Regions from separate parts of the Lactobacillus sp. RTP31084st1_F9_RTP31084_210423 genome, predicted to be linked through region 3. Evidence: predicted binding sites of a transcription regulator. Region 3 holds the regulator's gene; each other region holds the start of a gene.
What was found. Region 3 encodes HrcA, which represses chaperone genes, less so after heat shock. Its sites were predicted from a motif close to TTAGCACTCNNNNNNNNNGAGTGCTAA; they were not measured.
Positions count from the first base shown of each region.

Region 1: AB5359_RS06145 (Hsp20/alpha crystallin family protein) is a predicted target of HrcA. The motif match lies at 2,821-2,847, and genes of this name have one in related genera.
Region 2: groES (co-chaperone GroES) is a predicted target of HrcA. The motif match lies at 5,392-5,418, and genes of this name have one in related genera.

Region 1 is NZ_JBCOVH010000002.1:182,746-189,303, reverse strand. Features, by position in the region: gene celB (PTS cellobiose transporter subunit IIC) at 1-601, opposite strand, end outside; gene AB5359_RS06155 (hypothetical protein) at 624-1,121, opposite strand; gene AB5359_RS06150 (6-phospho-beta-glucosidase) at 1,319-2,767, shown strand; gene AB5359_RS06145 (Hsp20/alpha crystallin family protein) at 2,917-3,348, shown strand; gene greA (transcription elongation factor GreA) at 3,394-3,855, opposite strand; gene AB5359_RS06135 (hypothetical protein) at 3,855-4,475, opposite strand; gene AB5359_RS06130 (C1 family peptidase) at 4,641-5,951, shown strand; gene AB5359_RS06125 (transcriptional regulator) at 6,009-6,392, opposite strand; gene AB5359_RS06120 (HD domain-containing protein) at 6,456-6,558, opposite strand, start outside.
Region 2 is NZ_JBCOVH010000002.1:380,098-386,655, reverse strand. Features, by position in the region: partial or broken gene AB5359_RS07240 (Rib/alpha-like domain-containing protein) at 1-3,025, opposite strand, end outside; gene groL (chaperonin GroEL) at 3,318-4,949, opposite strand; gene groES (co-chaperone GroES) at 4,981-5,265, opposite strand; gene AB5359_RS07225 (hypothetical protein) at 5,967-6,558, opposite strand, start outside.
Region 3 is NZ_JBCOVH010000001.1:727,644-734,201, forward strand. Features, by position in the region: gene dnaK (molecular chaperone DnaK) at 1-899, opposite strand, end outside; gene grpE (nucleotide exchange factor GrpE) at 917-1,495, opposite strand; gene hrcA (heat-inducible transcriptional repressor HrcA) at 1,507-2,565, opposite strand; gene AB5359_RS03610 (GyrI-like domain-containing protein) at 2,706-3,332, opposite strand; gene abc-f (ribosomal protection-like ABC-F family protein) at 3,356-4,861, opposite strand; gene ribF (riboflavin biosynthesis protein RibF) at 5,122-6,060, opposite strand; gene truB (tRNA pseudouridine(55) synthase TruB) at 6,073-6,558, opposite strand, start outside.

The sequences.
Region 1 (6,558 bases), on a different contig from region 3:
ATGGAACAGATGCTGGCATCTTAATCCGCCAATTATGCTTAATACAGAAACGATAAATTTGAACAGTTAACCAGGCAACGATTAAACCAGTAAAGATACCTGTAGCACCGATTCTAGTTAAACCTGAACCAGAAATACCATAACCACCAGCAATAACATTGTCTTTCTTAAAAATGTTAACAAAGACAGTGTTACCGCCTTTCCATACTAATTGTGGAACAGTAATGAATAAACCCATTAAAGTTAAGAAAACTGCGTTCAATGGATCAAGTAATAAGTTTTCTTCTTTGCGGTAAATATCTGCATAGTTGTAAGCAAATGATCCAGCAAAGTAAATTGCGATGATCCCCATTGTGGCGTTGTAAATAACAGTATAAATATTGTTAAAACGTCCAAATGTATTATTGTAAAAATCTACAAATCCTTTAGCAGTAATAACTTGAGTTAAAACTGTTAAGACCAAAAACATTGATCCAATGATAGAAAAGGCAATAATCGAATAACCAGCACCCATAATTGCACGTACAAAACGTGAACCTGAGAACTTGCCTAGTATCTTCATCATTTTATCTTTAAATGATGGTTGCGCAGTGTCAGACATAGTACATCCCCCTCAATTTGTCCTACTGTCTATTACTTTCAAATGTCTTAATTGCTCGTGCATATTTGTCGCGACCATTTTGAATGTTACTAATTCTTCTTAAGATCAAAATGGAACCTAGCATTCCAATTACTAAAATCGTAACAATTACATTTGCGACATCATTTGTAGTCATAAAAGGAAATAGAAGCTTTCCAAATGGTAAATAGCAACCTATAGCAAAGATTACATTTGCACCTAGCTGCAGTTGATAATAAAGTTTCGTAAATTTCAAATCAGTATTTCTCACATTCCATTTACTTACTTGCTCAACTGAAGCTACTAATAATAAAACAAACAATAATCCCGAAATTATCGAAGCAACAATATCTTTGTAGCAAATTGCAAAAACTAACCAAAATAGATTAGTGAATAAGAACGCCGCAGAAAAATAACGAATCATTAAATAGCGGCTAAAATTTATAGATCTTACACTCATGTCATGTTTCTTTTGTTCTAAACTCTGATCTTTTTTAGTCATTATTGTATCTGCCCTTTCAATATTGTTCCCGAACAATTCAGACAACACCTGTATAATACTACTAATTGAAAACGGTTGCAACAATAAAAACTGTTTTATTATAAAAATAAAATTCTATACTTTTTAACTTTACAAGCGAGTTTTTAATTTGTAGAATGAACTTCGAAAACGCTTACTTTAGAAAGGATGTATTGAATATGACTGGATACACTATGCCAAAAGGCTTTTTATGGGGCGGCGCTGTTGCTGCCCACCAACTTGAAGGTGCATGGAATGAAGACGGGAAAGGAATGTCAGTTGCCGATGTAATGACTGTAGGATCCGCAACTAAACCACGTGAAATCACAGATGGCGTCATCCCTGGTAAGAACTACCCTAACCATGATGCTATTGATTTTTACCACCATTACAAGGGCGATATCAAATTAATGGCTGAAATGGGGTTTAAAGCTTTTCGTACTTCAATTGCTTGGACTAGAATTTTTCCTAAGGGCGACGAAAAAGAACCTAATGAAGCAGGTCTTAAATTCTATGATGACTTATTTGACGAATGCCACAAATACGGTATTGAACCTGTAATCACTCTTTCTCACTTTGAAATTCCTTATCACTTAGTTAAAGAATATGGCGGTTTCACTAATCGTAAATTAATTGACTACTTTGTTCGCTTTGCTCGCGTATGCTTCAAGCGTTACAAGAACAAGGTTAAGTACTGGATGACCTTTAACGAAATTGACAACCAATCTAGTTTTAACAATGACTTCTTGATGGCAACTAACTCCGGAATTTTATTCAAGAATGGAATGGGCGATAAAGAAAAAGAAGCAGCAATGTATCAAGCAGCTCACTATGAATTAGTTGCTTCTGCTTTAGCAGTTAAAGAAGGACACAAGATTAATCCAGACTTCCAAATTGGCTGTATGATTAATTACTCACCTGTTCGGCCTTTAACTCCATCTTCAGACGATGTCTTACTTGCTGATAAGTTTGAACAAAGACGTGACTTCTTCTCTGACGTTCACGTTAATGGTGAATATCCAAATGCAGTTGAAGACTACATTGAAAGAAATGGCTACCGTCCAGATATTACTGAAGAAGATAAGATTGCCTTAAAGGAAGGTACTGTTGATTACGTTGGCTTTTCATACTACCAATCAACTACTGTCTCAAGTAAGAAAGTTAAACCTGATGAGTTAACTGACTTACAAGAAGCAATTGTTGAAAATCCTACATTGCAACGTAGTGACTGGGGTTGGGAAATCGATCCAGAAGGTTTAAGAATTTCTCTTAACCACTTAACTGATCGCTACCACAAGCCACTCTTTATTGTTGAAAATGGTCTTGGTGCTTATGACAAACGCGAAGCTGATGGCTCAGTTCATGACCCATATAGAATCGATTACTTAAGAAAGCACATTGAACAAATGGAAAAGGCTGTCGTTTTAGATGGTGTTGACTTGATGGGTTATCTTCCTTGGGGATGCATTGACTTAGTATCAGCTGGAACTGGTCAAATGGACAAGCGTTATGGCTTTATTTACGTTGATAAAAATGACAAGGGTGAAGGAACACTTGAGCGTTCAAAGAAAGATTCCTTTGACTGGTACAAGAAAGTTATTGAATCTAACGGCAAAGACTTAGACTAATCATGAAAAATAGGATCTAGAATTACTCTAAATCCTATTTTTTTGTGCTAAAATTAGCACTTTGTCAATTAGAGTGCTAAATATTTTACATTCTATTCTGACCTACTACAATAGAAAGTGTAGAGAGCGTAATGGAAGGAAGTTTTATTATGGCAAACGAAATGATGAAGAATCGTAACAATGATAATATGATGGATCAATTAAGCGATTGGTTTAGTTTTCCAAAAGACTTTTTTGACGATAGTTCAATTAAGAACATTATGCAATCTGATGTAGCTGAAACAGACAAGGACTATATCGTTAAAGTCGACATGCCAGGAATGGATAGGAAAGACATTAAAGTTTCTTATAAAGATGGCATCTTGAATGTTTCAGGTAGCCGCGACTCATTTGACAACTTAGATGACAAGAATGGCAACCTTATTCACCGTGAAAGAAGCGTTGGTCACATTCAAAGAAGCTATCGTATTCCTGATGTTGATTCTAAAGAAATTTCTGCTAAGGACATCGACGGCGTTTTAACCATTACCTTGCCAAAATTAACTGAAGAAGACAAAGAAAACACAATCACAATTGAATAAATTTGATTGCTTACAAAAAAGGCATCCCGCAAAGCGAGGTGCTTTTTAATTTACTGCAATAATTTTTACATCATAACTTCCAGCTGGTGCTTCAACAGTTACTGTTGCACCAGCTTTTTGCTTCATTAAGGCCTGTCCTAAAGGAGAATCAAAAGATATTTTTCCTTTAGCCAGGTCTGCTTCCATTCTACCAACAATCCGGTATTCTTCCGCATCATCATCACCTTCAAAAAGCAGTTTTACATTTGAACCTAAATCAATTGTGCCACTTTTATCTTTTTGAATAATTTCTGAATATCTTAATTGTTTATCTAGATAACGCAGTCGACTCTGCAAATGCCCTAATTCCATCTTAGCAGTCGTATATTCTGAATTTTCTGACAAGTCTCCCATACTACGAGCTTCTTGCAAAATTTTAATTCTACGTGGTCGATCTTTTTTTAAACGGGCTATCTCGTCTTTAATTTCTTGATAGCCTTCTGGCGTCATTTTTTGATAGTAAACCATTATTTAACCTTAACATCGTTTCCGGTAAGAATGTCTTGCTTGTAAAGTTCACCATTCTTGACTGAATAATGACCAACAATTGTTCCAGTTGACTTTTCAGCTAAAGAGTATTGACCATTGCCACCATCAATTAAGGTAAAGTTGTCTGGACCATAATTACTTGAATAACCATGCTCTTTAATTGTGTCAGAAACCATCTTGTTAAACATGGCATCTGAAGCATTATGAGATGATGATGCATTTTGACTATTACCATTAGTTTGGGTGTTAGATGCAGCTGAATTTGATGCATTGTTCGAATTAGTTGATCCAGTTGAATCAGAAGAATTGTTAGAGTCAGTTGATTTGTTCTTATTAGTCTTTTTGCTGGTAGTATTACTTGAATTTTCACTACTCTTATCGCTCTTCTTATCAGAATTAGTAGTTTCTGAATCATCAGTATCTACATCAGTCTTATCTTTCTTAGTAGTGTGTTTCTTAGCCTTATGACTCTTCTTGTGACTTGTCTTACTGCTTTTTGCTTCGTTATTAGTACTAGATTGATTGGCACTATTGCTGCAACCTACAGCAAGAAGCATTGTCATTAGGGTAATTCCTGATACAAAAATATTCTTTTTCATAGTTCTTACCTCCGATATTATTATCAATATTATACTTCATATTGTCCCTTGTCATACTTATGAAAGCTACTTTCATTCAACAAAATTAGTGTATTAAGTCGTCATTTGCTGTATAGTAAAGATAATGAAAAACATGATAAAAAAATTAAAGGAGTGTAAAATTACATGTCTCATGAATTAACCCTACAAGAAATTGATCAATTCCGTAATGACTTTGATAATTCACGCAATGAAGTTGTTTCTCGCGCAGCAATGCGTTCCGGTGTTTTAGAAGCTTCATTTAACCCAACAGTTACTAACCGCTTAAATGATGTTTTCTCTGTTGAAGTGGAAACTGATAATGTTACTAACCAAATGCAATCAGGACGTTGCTGGTTATTTGCTACTTTAAACACCTTACGTCATGACTTTGGTAAAAAGTATAAGGCTAAGAACTTCACTTTATCTCAAGCATATAACTTCTTCTGGGATAAAATTGAACGTGCAAATATCTTCTACGACGCAATCATTGATTCTGCTGATAAGCCATTAGATGATCGTACTGTTAAAGCATATATGAATTTTGCCGGTTCAGATGGTGGTCAATGGGCAATGGCTGCTTCACTAGTTAAGAAGTACGGTGTTGTCCCAACTAATGCAATGCCTGAAAGTTTTAATACCAATCACACTGCTGGCTTAGCTGATGCTTTAGCTCGTAAGGAAAGAAAAGATGCCTTAGTTTTACGTAAATTAGTTCAAGCAGGCAAAACTGAAGAAGTTGAAAAGAAGCGCAAAGAATTCTTAAGTGAAATCTACCGTATGACTGCGATTGCTGTTGGCGAGCCTCCTAAGACATTTGACTTAGAGTATCGCGACGACGATAAAAAATTGCACTTAGATAAGAACTTAACTCCAGTTGAATTCTTCAACAAGTATTGGGATGTTAACTTCGATGACTACGTTTGCTTGACTAATGCACCTGACCACGAATATGGCAAGCTTTACTCACTTCCATTCGAAGATAACGTTAATGGCGGACTTCCAATTACTTTCTTGAATGTACCAATCGAATACTTAAAAGAAGCTGCAATCAAGCAACTTAAGGATGGCGAAAGCGTTTGGTTTGGTAATGATGTCTTAAAAGAAATGGACCGCAAGACTGGTTATTTAGATACTGAGTTATACAAGACCGACGAATTATTTGACGTTGATACTTACATGACTAAGGCTGAAAGATTAGCTACTGGCGAAGGTGAAGTTAGTCACGCAATGACCTTAGTTGGTGTCGACTTAGACAAAGGCGAAATCCGTAAGTGGAAAGTTGAAAACTCATGGAGTGAAAAGTCAGGCCGTAAGGGTTACTTCACAATGAGTGATAAATGGTTTGATGAGTTTGTTTATGAAGTAGTTGTTAGAAAAGAATTCTTAACTGACGATCAAAAGAAACTTGCAGAAAGCAAGCCTACTCCACTTCCAGCTTGGGATTCACTTGCTTAGTGAAAATAAAATATATTGATAAAAAGGGATTTGCGTCGCTATAGACACAGAGCCCTTTTATAATTCTTCTTTTTCACTATCTTCAATAAACTTTTCCATAAGTTTGGGATTTTTAATTAAAATCTTTAGTAAACGATTATCACTAATCGATGGCACAGCTCCGGCTTCATAAAGAGCTATTGTTGCCACATTCCATCCCAAAACTTCAGCAAATTTTTCTTTACTAAAATTCCAATGATGTCGTAAATTTTTAAGATCAGTTGGTGAAATAATGCCAAACTTTCTCCGATACTTTTCCAAAGCTAATTTTGCTGCATGATCATCAAGTTCTAAGTCAGCAATTACCTTACCAGTATTCTCGTCAAAACGAGCAGGCGCAGTAATTGTAATTCGTTGTCCACGAATGTCATAACTATTAGTATAATCTGCAATATAAGACATGACTTCATCCCCTTAATTAAGTGAATAATAAAGCTAGCCAAAAGATTAGCTAGCTTTATTATCTTACACATTCCATTCATCCATAAATTCTTGAACGAATTCACGCATATATTCAGTTCTTCGATGTGCTTCTTTCTTAGCAGCAGGAGTATTCATCAATCCCTCT
Region 2 (6,558 bases), on a different contig from region 3:
TGTAACCATCTGGAACATTATTCTTATCGACAGTCTTAGTTGCATGCTTCAAGTGAATATCAACTGTAGTGTTAGTATCACCAAAAGTTACATTAGTTGGTAAAGTTTGACCAGCAGCTAAAACATAGTTAGTTGGAACAGTTAGACTAATATTTGAACTCTCACCTTTAAGACCTGTTTTACTTACAGGAGTACCTACTTTACTACCATTATCGTCATCATCTACAAATTGGTAGGCTGTAGTCGTCTCAATGGCGAATGTTGCATGACCATCCATATCATCAGCAGAAATGGTTACGTTACTTAAAGACTTAGTAGAATCGTCAGGATCTGTTCCCATCCCTGCTAAATCAACCAAGCGAGCTTTTAAGTGGTCTAGGATTTTATCCTTGTTTAAGTTAATTGTGTAAGAACCACCTTTAGTTGGCGCAGTTCCATTAGCCCAAGTATAGTCACCATCTTGGAGTGTGTACTTACCTAAAGGAACGGTTCTCAATAATTGAGACTCATTATCTGGGTTATAGACTGGTAAAGTTAAATCAATAGTAATCTTTCCATCCTTATTGACGTCAGCAGTAGTTACAGCATTGCCATCATAAAGTTTAGAATTGTTACCACTTAACTTTGCCTTACCGGTTGCTTGATAGATCTTATATATAGCAGTGTAAGTAGTATCTCCACTAGGAGTATGAGTTCCATAAGTCCACTCGTAGTTGTTTCCATTATTACCATCGGCAGACTTAACTTTATTAATAAAGTCATCAGTTAAACGAAGATCATATTCTCCAACATTCTTAGCCTGGTCTTTAGCAACTTTCTGTCCATTGAGCCAAAATTCTACATCATTAGGGGCTAATTGAATTGTGGTAATAGTTCCGTCATGCTTATAAATTGATATCCTACCCACATCATCATTACCAAGACTTAATCCTGAATAGAAAGTATCCTGATCTGGAAGAGTAGAAGTATTATCAAATACCTTTGTATCTAAACCATTAAGCTCAATTTCTTTATTTCCTTTATCTATAGTTAAAGTAGCCTTATTTGTTACATCTTTAAAATCTGGATAAATGAAATTATCCCCTAATTGCTCCTTAATGTCATTAAGACCCTTTTCAGTTAGACTAACATGATAAGTCCCGATATTTCCATTTCCATCATATGTTAAATCTCCATTAGTCAGTTGTACACCAGCTTCGTCATCATTAAACTTGACTCTATAACCACTAGCGGAAACATTATCCTTATTCTTAGCTATACTTTGCCAGTTAGGGCCTGCATAATTGATAGTATTGTCACCTAAAAGAGTGATTGTAAGTTGATATTTTACAGGAAGCGAAATAGTTTTATCACTATTAGTAGGGATAGTAACACTAGTTGGAAGGCTACCTGATACAAGTTGGTAACCAGCTGGAAGAGTTAAGCTAACTGGTTGATTGCTACCAGTTGCACCGGTTACTGGCACTGAACTACCTACTTGATTACCAAATGGATCTTTAAATTGATAGGTTACAGTGTGTTTTACTTCTTTTGTATAATCTATCGTAATCGTTTGTGGATGGCCAAATGTATATGTTTCAGCTTCTAAATTAGCTCCTGTTGGAGTTGCACTGGTAATTTTCCAAGTATAACCGGATACGTCGATTTGACTTTGATTGATAGCAGGTAACTCAGCTTTAAAATCACTACGTTTTAATGCCATTAATTGATCATAGTCATTTTGACCAGAAATTATTTGTCCAGTATCGGGATTAAACGTGATAGTATACTGCTTGTAATATTGACTAGAAGGTTTATCCGGTTCAACATAAGGCGCAATAGCTACTTCTATCTTTTTTTCAGTTATGCCAGCTACTGTTTTACTACTTGTTCTAGCTAATCCTCTAATATCAGTTTTTTGAACAATTGTTTCAGTCCCAGTTGGCTTTTTTAGAATAACTGTTCTAGCTGGTTCGGTCGTCATTTGATTATTTACTAACTTATCGATAATTTCTGTAACCTTTTTGGTTACATTACCTTCGACATCGCGAGTATAATCTATCGTAATCGTTTGCGGATTACCAAATGTATATGTTTCAGCTCCTAAATCTGTTCCTGCTGGAGTCGCACTAGTAATCTTCCAACTATAACCAGGTACGGCGATTTGGCTTTGATCGATAGCATCTAGATTAACTTTAAAATCACTTGGTTGGAGATTCATAAGTGTATCATACAAATCCTGACCTGATAATATTTCACCAGTATCAGAATCAACTGTGACTTTATACTTTTTTAGATCAATGTCTGATCCAGCAGCTATAATTTGTGCAGTATACGCTATACCTGTTTTTCCGTTTATGTTAAACTTATTTGAACTACTAACCGATGCTTTAAATCGTACTTTCTGGTTAATTGTTTCTTGACCACTCGGTTTGTTTAATATTACCGTCCGAGCAACCACATCACCTCTAATGTTCTGAACCCCTGCTTCACTTTTCAAGTTAGTAACCTTTTGTTGCATTGAATCCTTGACTGAAGTGGCACTATTTGCAACACTAGCAGCCTTGCTCTCAGTAAGTCCAGCAACATTAAAATTTCTCTGAAGCTTATTCACTGAAACAGTATTAGTGTCCAACTTATTTGCATTAACATCTTTATCTGCTTGAACACTAGACTTAGTAGCTGCTTTTTCATCAGTAGTGTCATCGTTTTTAATAACATTAACATCCCTATTTGATGCAACCTTTTTACTATCTGATGTGTTTTCAGCCACATTTTGCTTAGCATTTTCATTAGTAGCAGAAACTGCTGTCTTATTATTTTCTTGCTTTTGTTCAGTAGTCTTTACTTCTGCTGACTTAGCATCAGCTTCATTCTTCTTCTCTACTTGTTCGGTATCATCTCCATTAATACTATCAGCGCGTACAGCTTGGGCGTTTACCCCCCCCAAGTAAATTGTGGCACCAATTAAAACAGATGCTGCCCCAACGGACAGTTTTCTAATACTATAATGGTTGTGTTTATCTCCAAACATATTACTACTCATACAAATTACCTCCAATAGACCTAAATGGTTATTTCCTTAATTAAATAACGTTTTCAATCGACAACTATATAATAACACTTATTTTTATAAATTCTATACTAATATTGAATTCGATTTCACTTTTTTATATTTATTGCCGTACAAACTAAAGAAATATCCCTTAATCCTACAAAGCCCATAAAAAAAGAATCGAGCAACCATCAGCGATTGCTCGATTCTTTTACATTATGCCTATCAGTAAACTAATAGTGTCATAATGATAATTCTTTCTTATTTTTTGTTAGGAATTAAATTACATTCCCATTCCCATACCTGGGTTTGGAGCTGCAGGGGCTTGGTTCTTGTCATCTTCTGGAGCATCAGCAACGACAGCTTCAGTAGTTAACAACAAAGCAGCAATTGAAGCAGCATTTTGAAGGGCTGAACGAGTTACCTTAGTTGGGTCGATGATACCAGCCTTAACCATGTTTTCCCACTTGTCAGTTGCAGCATTGTAACCAATTTCTGGGTCTTCATGTTCTAAGTGATCTAAGATAACAGCACCGTCTTTACCAGCATTTTCAGCAATTTGACGTACAGGAGCACCTAAAGCTTTCATAACGATGTTTACACCAGTTTGTGCGTCTTGGCTATCGCCCTTAACATTACCTTGAATGGACTTCATAACATCAACTAATGCAGTACCACCACCAGCAACGTAACCTTCTTCAACAGCGGCACGGGTTGCGTTCAAGGCATCTTCGATTCTGTACTTTCTTTCCTTTAATTCAGTTTCAGTCGCAGCACCAACCTTGATAACAGCAACACCACCAGCAAGCTTAGCAAGACGTTCTTGTAACTTCTCACGGTCAAAGTCTGAAGTAGTGTCAGCAATTTGCTTCTTAATTTGGTCAACACGTTCACTAATAGCATCCTTTGAGCCAGCACCTTCAACAATAGTAGTTGAATCCTTAGTTACAGTGACCTTGCCAGCCTTACCTAATTGATCAATCTTAGTGTCCTTTAATTCAAGACCTAAGTCTGAAGAAATTACAGTACCACCAGTTAAAATAGCGATATCTTCAAGCATTGCCTTACGACGATCGCCAAAGCCAGGAGCCTTAACAGCAACAACATTGAAAGTACCACGGATCTTGTTCAAAACAAGAGTTGGAAGAGCTTCACCATCAACATCATCAGCAATGATTAACAAACTCTTACCTTGTTGAACGATTTCTTGAAGTAATGGCAAGATGTCTTGAATGTTAGAAATCTTCTTGTCAGTAATTAAAATGTAAGGGTTGTCTAAGTCTGCTTCCATCTTATCGTTATCAGTTACCATGTATTGTGATAAGTAACCACGATCGAATTGCATACCTTCAACTACTGAAAGTTCAGTATCAATACCCTTTGATTCTTCAATTGTGATAACACCATCGTGACCAACTTTTTCCATTGCGTCAGCAATTAAGTTACCAACTTCAGTTGAAGCTGATGAAACAGAAGCAACTTGAGCAATTTCATCCTTGGTGCTTACCTTGTGACTGATCTTGTGTAATTCGTCAACAGCTGCCTTAGTAGCAGTTTCAATACCGCGACGAATACCAACTGGGTTAGCACCAGCAGTAACGTTCTTCATACCTTCACGAACAATTGCTTGAGTTAAAACAGTAGCAGTAGTAGTACCGTCACCAGCAATATCGTTAGTCTTTTGTGCAGCTTCAGAAACAAGCTTTGCACCCATGTTTTCAAAGTGATCTTCTAAGTCAATACTCTTAGCGATAGTAACACCATCGTTAGTAATGTCAGGAGCACCATAGCTCTTTTCCAAAACAACATTTCTACCCTTAGGTCCTAAAGTTGTCTTAACAGTGTCTGCTAATTTATCAACACCCTTTAATAATGAGCGTCTTGCATTTTCAGAAAATTTAATGTCTTTAGCCATATTTATATGCCACCTTTTATTTCTAATTTAATTACTTAACGACAGCTAATAAGTCGCTTTCACGAAGTACTAAGTACTTTTCGCCTTCGTATTTCAAGTTAGTGCCAGAGTATTTATCAAAGAATACTGTTTCACCTTTTGCAACTGACATAGGAATTAAGTCGCCGTTTGCGTTGCGCTTACCATTTCCTACGGCAATAATTTCACCCATTTGAGGCTTTTCTTTAGCGTTAGAAGCCAGGACAATGCCTCCAACTTTTTCTTCTTCTTCGTCTTTTACTTTAACGATCACGCGATCACCAATTGGTTGTAACACGTTAGTCCCTCCTGTACATATTTAATCTATTATTACATCACTTAGCACTCATATCTCATAAGTGCTAACTTACATTTACGATAGTACCTTGTTTATAAAAGAAAAGCAAGTATTTAGACACAAAAATTAGCACTTTTATTGTTTGAGTGCTAAAAAGTGCTAATTTACTTAATATTTATTTAAAAATTCAATATGGATTGTCTGTAATTTTTGATAAAATTAAACAAGCACAAAAAGTTAAATATGCGGTGGTACTTTCGTTTAAGGAGATGATGCCAATGGTGTAATAGCTATTGTTCAGAATCTTACTGAAAGGAGGTACACTTTGCTTGATGGTTGCCTTACTTGGCGCTGTCTATGTCTTTATTGGGCTCTTGGATTGTATTGTCTTGTTATTGGTAAAGCTGGTGCGAGATATGACCAAGTTGGTAAAAGCCGTAAAAAAGCTCATAAAGGCTATCCACGATTTGTGGAAGAAAAAATAAGCAAACAAAAAAAACCGCTCCATAACTTTTGGCCGAGTTTGATAGCGACTTTTTAGTTTGCTAATAATAATTTTGCCACCGCACTTTTAGCGGCTTGTGCTTCAGAGAGCTATTCTCAGTAGCTCTCTTTTTTATACTACAAGTATTTCTTTACTACAAGTATTTTACAGCAAATTAATTTTTACTTCAAATTAGAGCTGATTGACTTTTCTAGTTCTAAACTCTCTTAATAGTAACATCCCCCATATTAGCACGACCTTGAAGTACTAATGTTGGACCTTCTGCTGGCTGATCACCATCAATAGTAAAATCACCAAATTTATGTTCAAGTTGATCATCAACTCTCCAAGAAGTTGGAATGTAAATATTTATATCTCCCATCGACATATTGATGTTAGCAAGTACTTCATCCCCAGCAGGCTTAGCTGAATCAAGATATACATTAACATCTCCCATTGAAACATTCACAGTCACCGTTTCTAAGTGTTGCGAATGAACATAACGTGAAGTAGAAGACAACTTTTCGCTAATCACAATATTGTCATCATTATCTGAACTAGACGTATCAGAAAATACATGCTCAGCCTTAAATTTATGTGGTGCCTTCAGGTCTGACCAATTAGCATTAACTTTTTCACCATTGATAATCACAGTCGGCTTCCAGCTTTTTTTGAAGATTAATCTCAAACCTCCCCAAATTAAGAATGCTGCTAAAAGTACTGTCCAAGGAACAATACGTTCAATATGAAGTGGTTTAGCATAAATGATTAATAGGAAAGCAATTGAAAAGATGCTGCCGCCTAAACTT
Region 3 (6,558 bases):
AAGCCAGCATCACTTAATGCATTGTCAAAAGCAATCTTAGTCTTTTGAACTAAGTCATCAGTTAATTCATCAAACTTAGCACGAGTTAAATCAGCTTCAAGGTGAAGAGGACCAGCTTCTCCAGCAGAAATGAATGGAAGTGAAATGTGAGTTGATGAAACGCCAGATAAGTCTTTCTTAGCCTTTTCAGCAGCATCCTTTAAACGTTGTAATGCCATCTTATCATTAGATAAGTCAACACCATTTTCTTCCTTAAAGTTTTGGATTAACCAATCCATAATTCTCTTATCGAAGTCATCACCACCAAGGTGAGTATCACCATTAGTTGATAATACTTGGAAGACACCATCACCTAGTTGCAAGATGGAAACATCAAAAGTCCCACCACCAAGGTCATATACTAAAACTTTTTCATCATTTTCATCTTTATCAAGACCATATGCTAAAGCAGAAGCTGTTGGTTCGTTGATAATTCTTTGAACATTTAAACCAGCAATCTTTCCGGCATCTTTAGTAGCTTGACGTTGTGCGTCATTGAAATAAGCAGGAACAGTGATAACTGCATCAGTTACCTTTTCACCTAAGTAATCTTCAGAAAACTTTTTAATGTATTGCAAAATAAAGGCTGAAATTTCTTGTGGAGTATATTCCTTGTCGCCAACCTTAACCTTGTAACCTTCTTCACCCATATGGCTCTTAATTGAAACAATAGTGTTAGGGTTAGTAATAGCTTGACGCTTAGCAACTTCCCCAACTTGAATTTCACCATTCTTAAAGGCAACTACAGAAGGAGTCGTACGGTTACCTTCTGGGTTAGTAATAATCTTAGGTTCTTTTCCTTCAAGTACGGCAACAGCTGAGTTAGTCGTACCTAAGTCAATACCAATAACTTTTGACATATATGTAACTTCCTTTCTTATTGAGCCACTACAACCATTGCTGGTCTTAATGTTCTATCTTTATATTGATATCCTTTTTGTAAAACTTTAACTACGTGATCCTTTTGATCATCATTTTCTGCTGCAACAGTTTGAACAGCTTGATGTAGTGCAGGGTCAAAAGTTTCACCTTCGGCTTTGATTTCAGTGATTCCTTGATCTTTCATTGATTTAACTAATGAGTCAAGTGTCATCTGAACACCCTTTTGGAGTTGCTTAGCTGCCTCATCATCTGCTTTAACAGCTAACGCGCGTTCTAAGTTATCCATTGCTGGCAAAACTTCTTTAGCGAGGCTTTGAGATTCATATTTAATCAATTGCGCACGCTCTTTTGCATAACGTGCTTGCATATTCTGAATCTCAGCTTCACTACGTAGATATTTATCTTCAAGATCCTTATTCTTAGCTCTCAATTCAGCGATTTCTTTTTCATAATCTTTTGCTGGATTTTCCTTAACTTCCTCTTTCGGAGTTGCTTTTGGATCTTTCTTTGGTGCCTTATCTGGGGTCACCTCGTCTTTTAAATCTTTTTCATGCGGAAACTCTTCTTTACTCACAGCTAACCTCCTTACTTAAATCTACCATAATAATCTAACAATTTCTTTGCTAGTTCATTCCTAAAATACTCGAGTAATCCGATCATCTGCGAGTATGGCATGTTAGTTGGTCCAAGTAATGCTATTGTTCCTTTACCATATTTACCAACGCTATATTGTGCAGTCAACAAACTATAATCTTCAAGTAGATCTGATTGTAATTCAGAACCTAACTTAACTTGAACTTTCGACTTTGAATCATTCTTAATTTCATCTTTAGGATTAAAACCAATCAAGCTTGAAATAGCATCATTTTGATCAATTAATTTGTAGAGAGATTTAACTTTAGCTAAATCGTCACTTTCATAATTACTCAAAAGATTAATCTGACCATCCACATACATTTGCTCACTAGCAGCATCCTTAATAACATCTTGAAGCAAATCCAAAATTTCAGGTGCTGATCCACCAGCAACTAGATGGTCTGCAATTCTCTTAAGTAACACTTCATTAACTGAACTAAGTGGCTTTCCAACTAATTGATCATTAATTAGTCGAACTGCTTTTTCAATCTCTTCCCCATTTGTATGATGAGGTAACGTGTAGATTTGATTCTTTACATTACCGTCATCCGTAACTAATATTGCCATCACTTGATGGCTTGAAAGGGGAACGATCCTAAAACCAGTTACTTTAACCGAGCGAGTTTCAGGACCCGCTGCAAAAGCAGTGTAGTTAGTTAAATCAGACAGAATTTTTGCAGCTTCTTGTACGATTTCATTAACTTGTTGAAAGGGTTGGTCTAATTGATAAATAATTCGATTATAGACGGATGCTGGTATTTTTACGGGATTAATCAAATGATCTAAGTAATATCGATAACCAGCAGTTGAAGGAATTCTACCACTTGAAGAATGAGTCTTCTCAAGTAGTCCCTTTTCCTCTAGTGCCGCCATTTCATTTCGAACTGTAGCACTTGAAACCTTGACAGGCAGTTGATTCATCACGGTCTTAGAACCTACTGGCTCATGAGACTGAGTAAAGTCCATAATAATAGTCTTTAAAATAAGTTCTTGCCGTTCAGTCAACATTTTCTCGCCCCCATCATTAGCACTCTTCTTCCTCTTGTGCTAACAATTAATATGATACCATAACTTAGCAATTGTGCAAGCAGAGTGCTAATTAAATTTGTTTTTTATAAAAAAAGGTAAGCAACAAGTGCTTACCTTAATCATTTAATTGGTAGTCTAATTACAGTTTTACGCCTTTCAGTCTTAGTTCTCCTTGGATCACTTAAATATATTTCATGATGATAGCGTGGATTTTGAATATCTATCTGATAATTTTCTTTTTTTACAAATCGATGTATCTCTTCAATTGTCGCTGGCTCATCATCATAACTACCAATGTGCATTACCTGAGCGCAAAGTCCTTCATCATAAGTAAAGAATTTAACTTGAGAAAAATCTTGCTTTTTCTTCTCAGTAGCTGTCTTAACTGCCCAATTAAATTCTTTTTCTGTAACAAAATCAGGCAGTCGAATCATCGATATCCAGGCGAAGTTCTCCTTGTGAGCATAATCAATTTTTTGCTTATCTTTTGACCACCATAGTCCTTCAAGTGGTGGCACTACATAATCAAAATATCCTGGAATTTTATGCTCACTTTTTTTGCTCATCTTGATAGTATAGGCAAGCCCATAAAGTAATTCTAACGCCTTGTGATAAGTCCCATCTTCCTGATTAGGATCTCCACTTCCTGAAACTGCGATGTAATTCATTTTAGGAACCTTAATAATTTCAGGTTGCTTTTTTGGATGATACAAATTTTTATATTCTTTTTTATAATCAAATGCCATTTTTATTCTTTCTATACAATCTGCTAGTCATCTACCTTTAATTTTATCCGTTTACTTGCTACTTGACTAATAAAATACTCATCATGCTCAACTAAAAGCATCGCTGGTTTAACCTTCTTTAAAACATCAATTAATTGATCTTGGTTAAACACATCTAGGTAATTTGCTGGCTCATCCCACAGATAAAGGTCAGCCTCTTCAACTAATGACTTAGCAATGGCCACTCTTTTTTGCTGCCCCATACTCATTTCTTCAATTCTCGTCTCAAAACTTGTTCTAGGAAAACCCATTTTTCTAAGCATATTAAGCATTTTCTCATAAGACAAATGTTCCTTTTGAACAAATTCTGCCAAAGTGCCTGAATATTCTACAAAATTTTGTGGTAAATAGGAAATTTTTAAACCATTAGTTAAACTTAAAATTCCTTGATAAGTTACATCTATATTTTTATTTAAAACACTTTTCAAAAAAGTAGATTTTCCCGATCCATTTTTTCCCTCAAGGGAAACAATTCCTCGTTTTTTAACAATTAAATTTAGGTCTTTAAATAACTTTTTATCTTGAACTTTCAAATCTAAATGCCGAGTTTCTAATAAAGTCGAGTGATAGTTTGGTTGAAAATTCATCTCTAATTCTGGCACAGATTCAACATTCCTTATTAAACCTTTTCTATCTTGGATATCTTTATTCATCCTTCTTTCAATATTTTTTGATCTTTTCATTATCTTAGCAGCCTTATGACCAAAAAATCCCTTATTAATATCTGCATGAATTTCATTCTTATGTGCACTAGCTTTTTTATTATTTTCTGATTGAAGTGAATATCCTTTAATACGCTGTCTACTTGCATTTAAAGTTTTAATTTGACCACGGAGTTTTTCATTTTTCTCCCGGTTAAACTTATCACGCTTCTCTTTAGTATCTTCATAGCTTGCATAATTTCCCTGATATAAATGAATCTCTGTATTTTCAATTGCAAGAACATGATTAGTTACCTGATTTAAAAAATCTCGATCATGACTCACAACAATATAACCTTGCGAATGTTTTTGCAAATATCTAACCACTTGTTTTCGCGACTCTTCGTCTAAATGATTCGTTGGTTCGTCAATTAATGGAAAAGCATCCTTATTAATAAAAGATAGAGCTAATAATATCTTAGTTTGCTCCCCTCCACTTAAAGTATTAAAAGGTTGCCAAATAAGATTAGCGTCTACTTGCATTAAATTCAATTCACGTTCAAGTTCCCACCGGTCAAATTGAACTTGTTCTTCTAAAGCAGAGAGAGTTAATTGTTCTTCATTTTCTACATAAAGAGGAAAGTAATTAAATTCAAGGTTAGCTTTGATGGCTCCTGTTCCTTGCAATTTTCCACGTAACAGATTCAAGAATGTTGTCTTTCCTCTACCATTTCTGCCTACAAGTCCTAATTTCCAACTACTATCCAAATCTAAATTTAAATTATTAAAAATATTTTCACTACTGTCGGAATATTTAAAAGAAAGGTTTGAAATCTTAATATTGCTCATATAATCACCTCACGAAAAAAGCCTACACTTTTGACAAGTGCAGACTTTCTCCTTATTAAGCAAAAAAGAAGATATTCCATCTACGTTCAATCTTGTCAAAAGTGCACAGTTGTCCCCTATAAAAGAAAAAATAATTATTAAAATTCAACTATGCTATTTTGCAAGATTAAAAACGCAATGGCGTAACCTTCTTTCAATATTAGATTTCAATTGATAAAGACATTTTATCACATTAATTATAAAAAGATAGATCCAAATAATTATTTTTCTAAATCATAGAAATATTGCTTTATATTTCGTTTATCTTGGTCTAGTTGACGTGATAATTCTTCAATTCCAGAAAATTTTTTATTTGAACGTATAAACTTGTACCACGCTAAAGTTAATGGTTCACCATATGCTTCCTCATCGAAATTAAAAATATTCGTTTCAATTGTTAAACCGTGGTTTGTTTTAAAAGTTTCGTTGTAACCAACACTAGTCATAGCATCATGCCATTTTCCATTTATTTTAGCCCTGGTTGCATAAACTCCCTCAGCTGGTAAAACTTTAGCATCAGAAATATCAAGATTAGCAGTCGGGAAGCCTATTTTATGTCCCCTTCTAAACCCATGAACAATAATACCTGAAGTTTCATATGGTTGGCCTAGTAAGGCAGCCGCTAATTCAACATTTCCACCTTGGATTGCCTTTCTAATGTAGGTGGAACCAACTTTAATTTTATCAATAGATTGTTTAGGCTCCACTACAATTTGAAATCTACCTCGCGCAAACTTGGGAAGATTTTCTACATTAGCAATATCTTTTGGACCATAAGTATAATCAAAACCTACCACAACTGTATCTGCTTTAAGTTTCATAATTACTTGATCTACAAAATCCTGCGGTTTAAGCTGACTAAATTCTTTAGTAAATTTAATAATCACTAAATAATCTACTCCCAGCTTTTCCATTTTTTGTTCTTTTTCATGGGCCGTTTCTAAATAAACAAATTTATGATCATTTTTGTATATCTCTTTAGGATGCTTATCAAAAGTCATCACCATTAATGGCAACTTCTTCTCCTCGGCTATTAATTTTGCATCTTTAATAAGTTTCTGATGACCAATATGCACCCCATCAAAAAAACCTAACGTTAAGATTACCTTTTGATTTGTAATAGGTGCAGAGATCGGATAATCTAAGGTTATTACTTTCATTTTTTACTCTCGCTATTCATTTTTTAAAAGCATCATCTCAGGGCGATAGATTTTTCCTTGTCGCTGATAAATAGCTTTTATATGACCATTATAAACCAAAGCGACCTTAGCATAACTGGTATTTAAATTGATACTTGCACCGTTTGAGACGCGCTTAAATTGATCCGGCGAAAGTTGAAATTGAGGTAATTCAGCAAAAAAACTATCAATTGGCTGAAGCCATTTTTCAGGAGTATCTACTTCTGCTTCAATTGTTTCTAAATCTACAGCTTGATTTAAGTCATAGCCTGAACTACTAGTTCGGGTAAGACTAGTCATTACAGCAGGAACACCTAATTTTTCACCCAGATCATTTACTAATGACCTGACATAGGTTCCTTTAGAGCAACGAATTGCAAAATCAAAGCTTTCCGTTTTTTCCAGTGGATCGTACTCAGGATCTTTTGTTAATTCATAACTATAAACATTGACTTTTCTCTTGGGACGTTCAACTGGAAT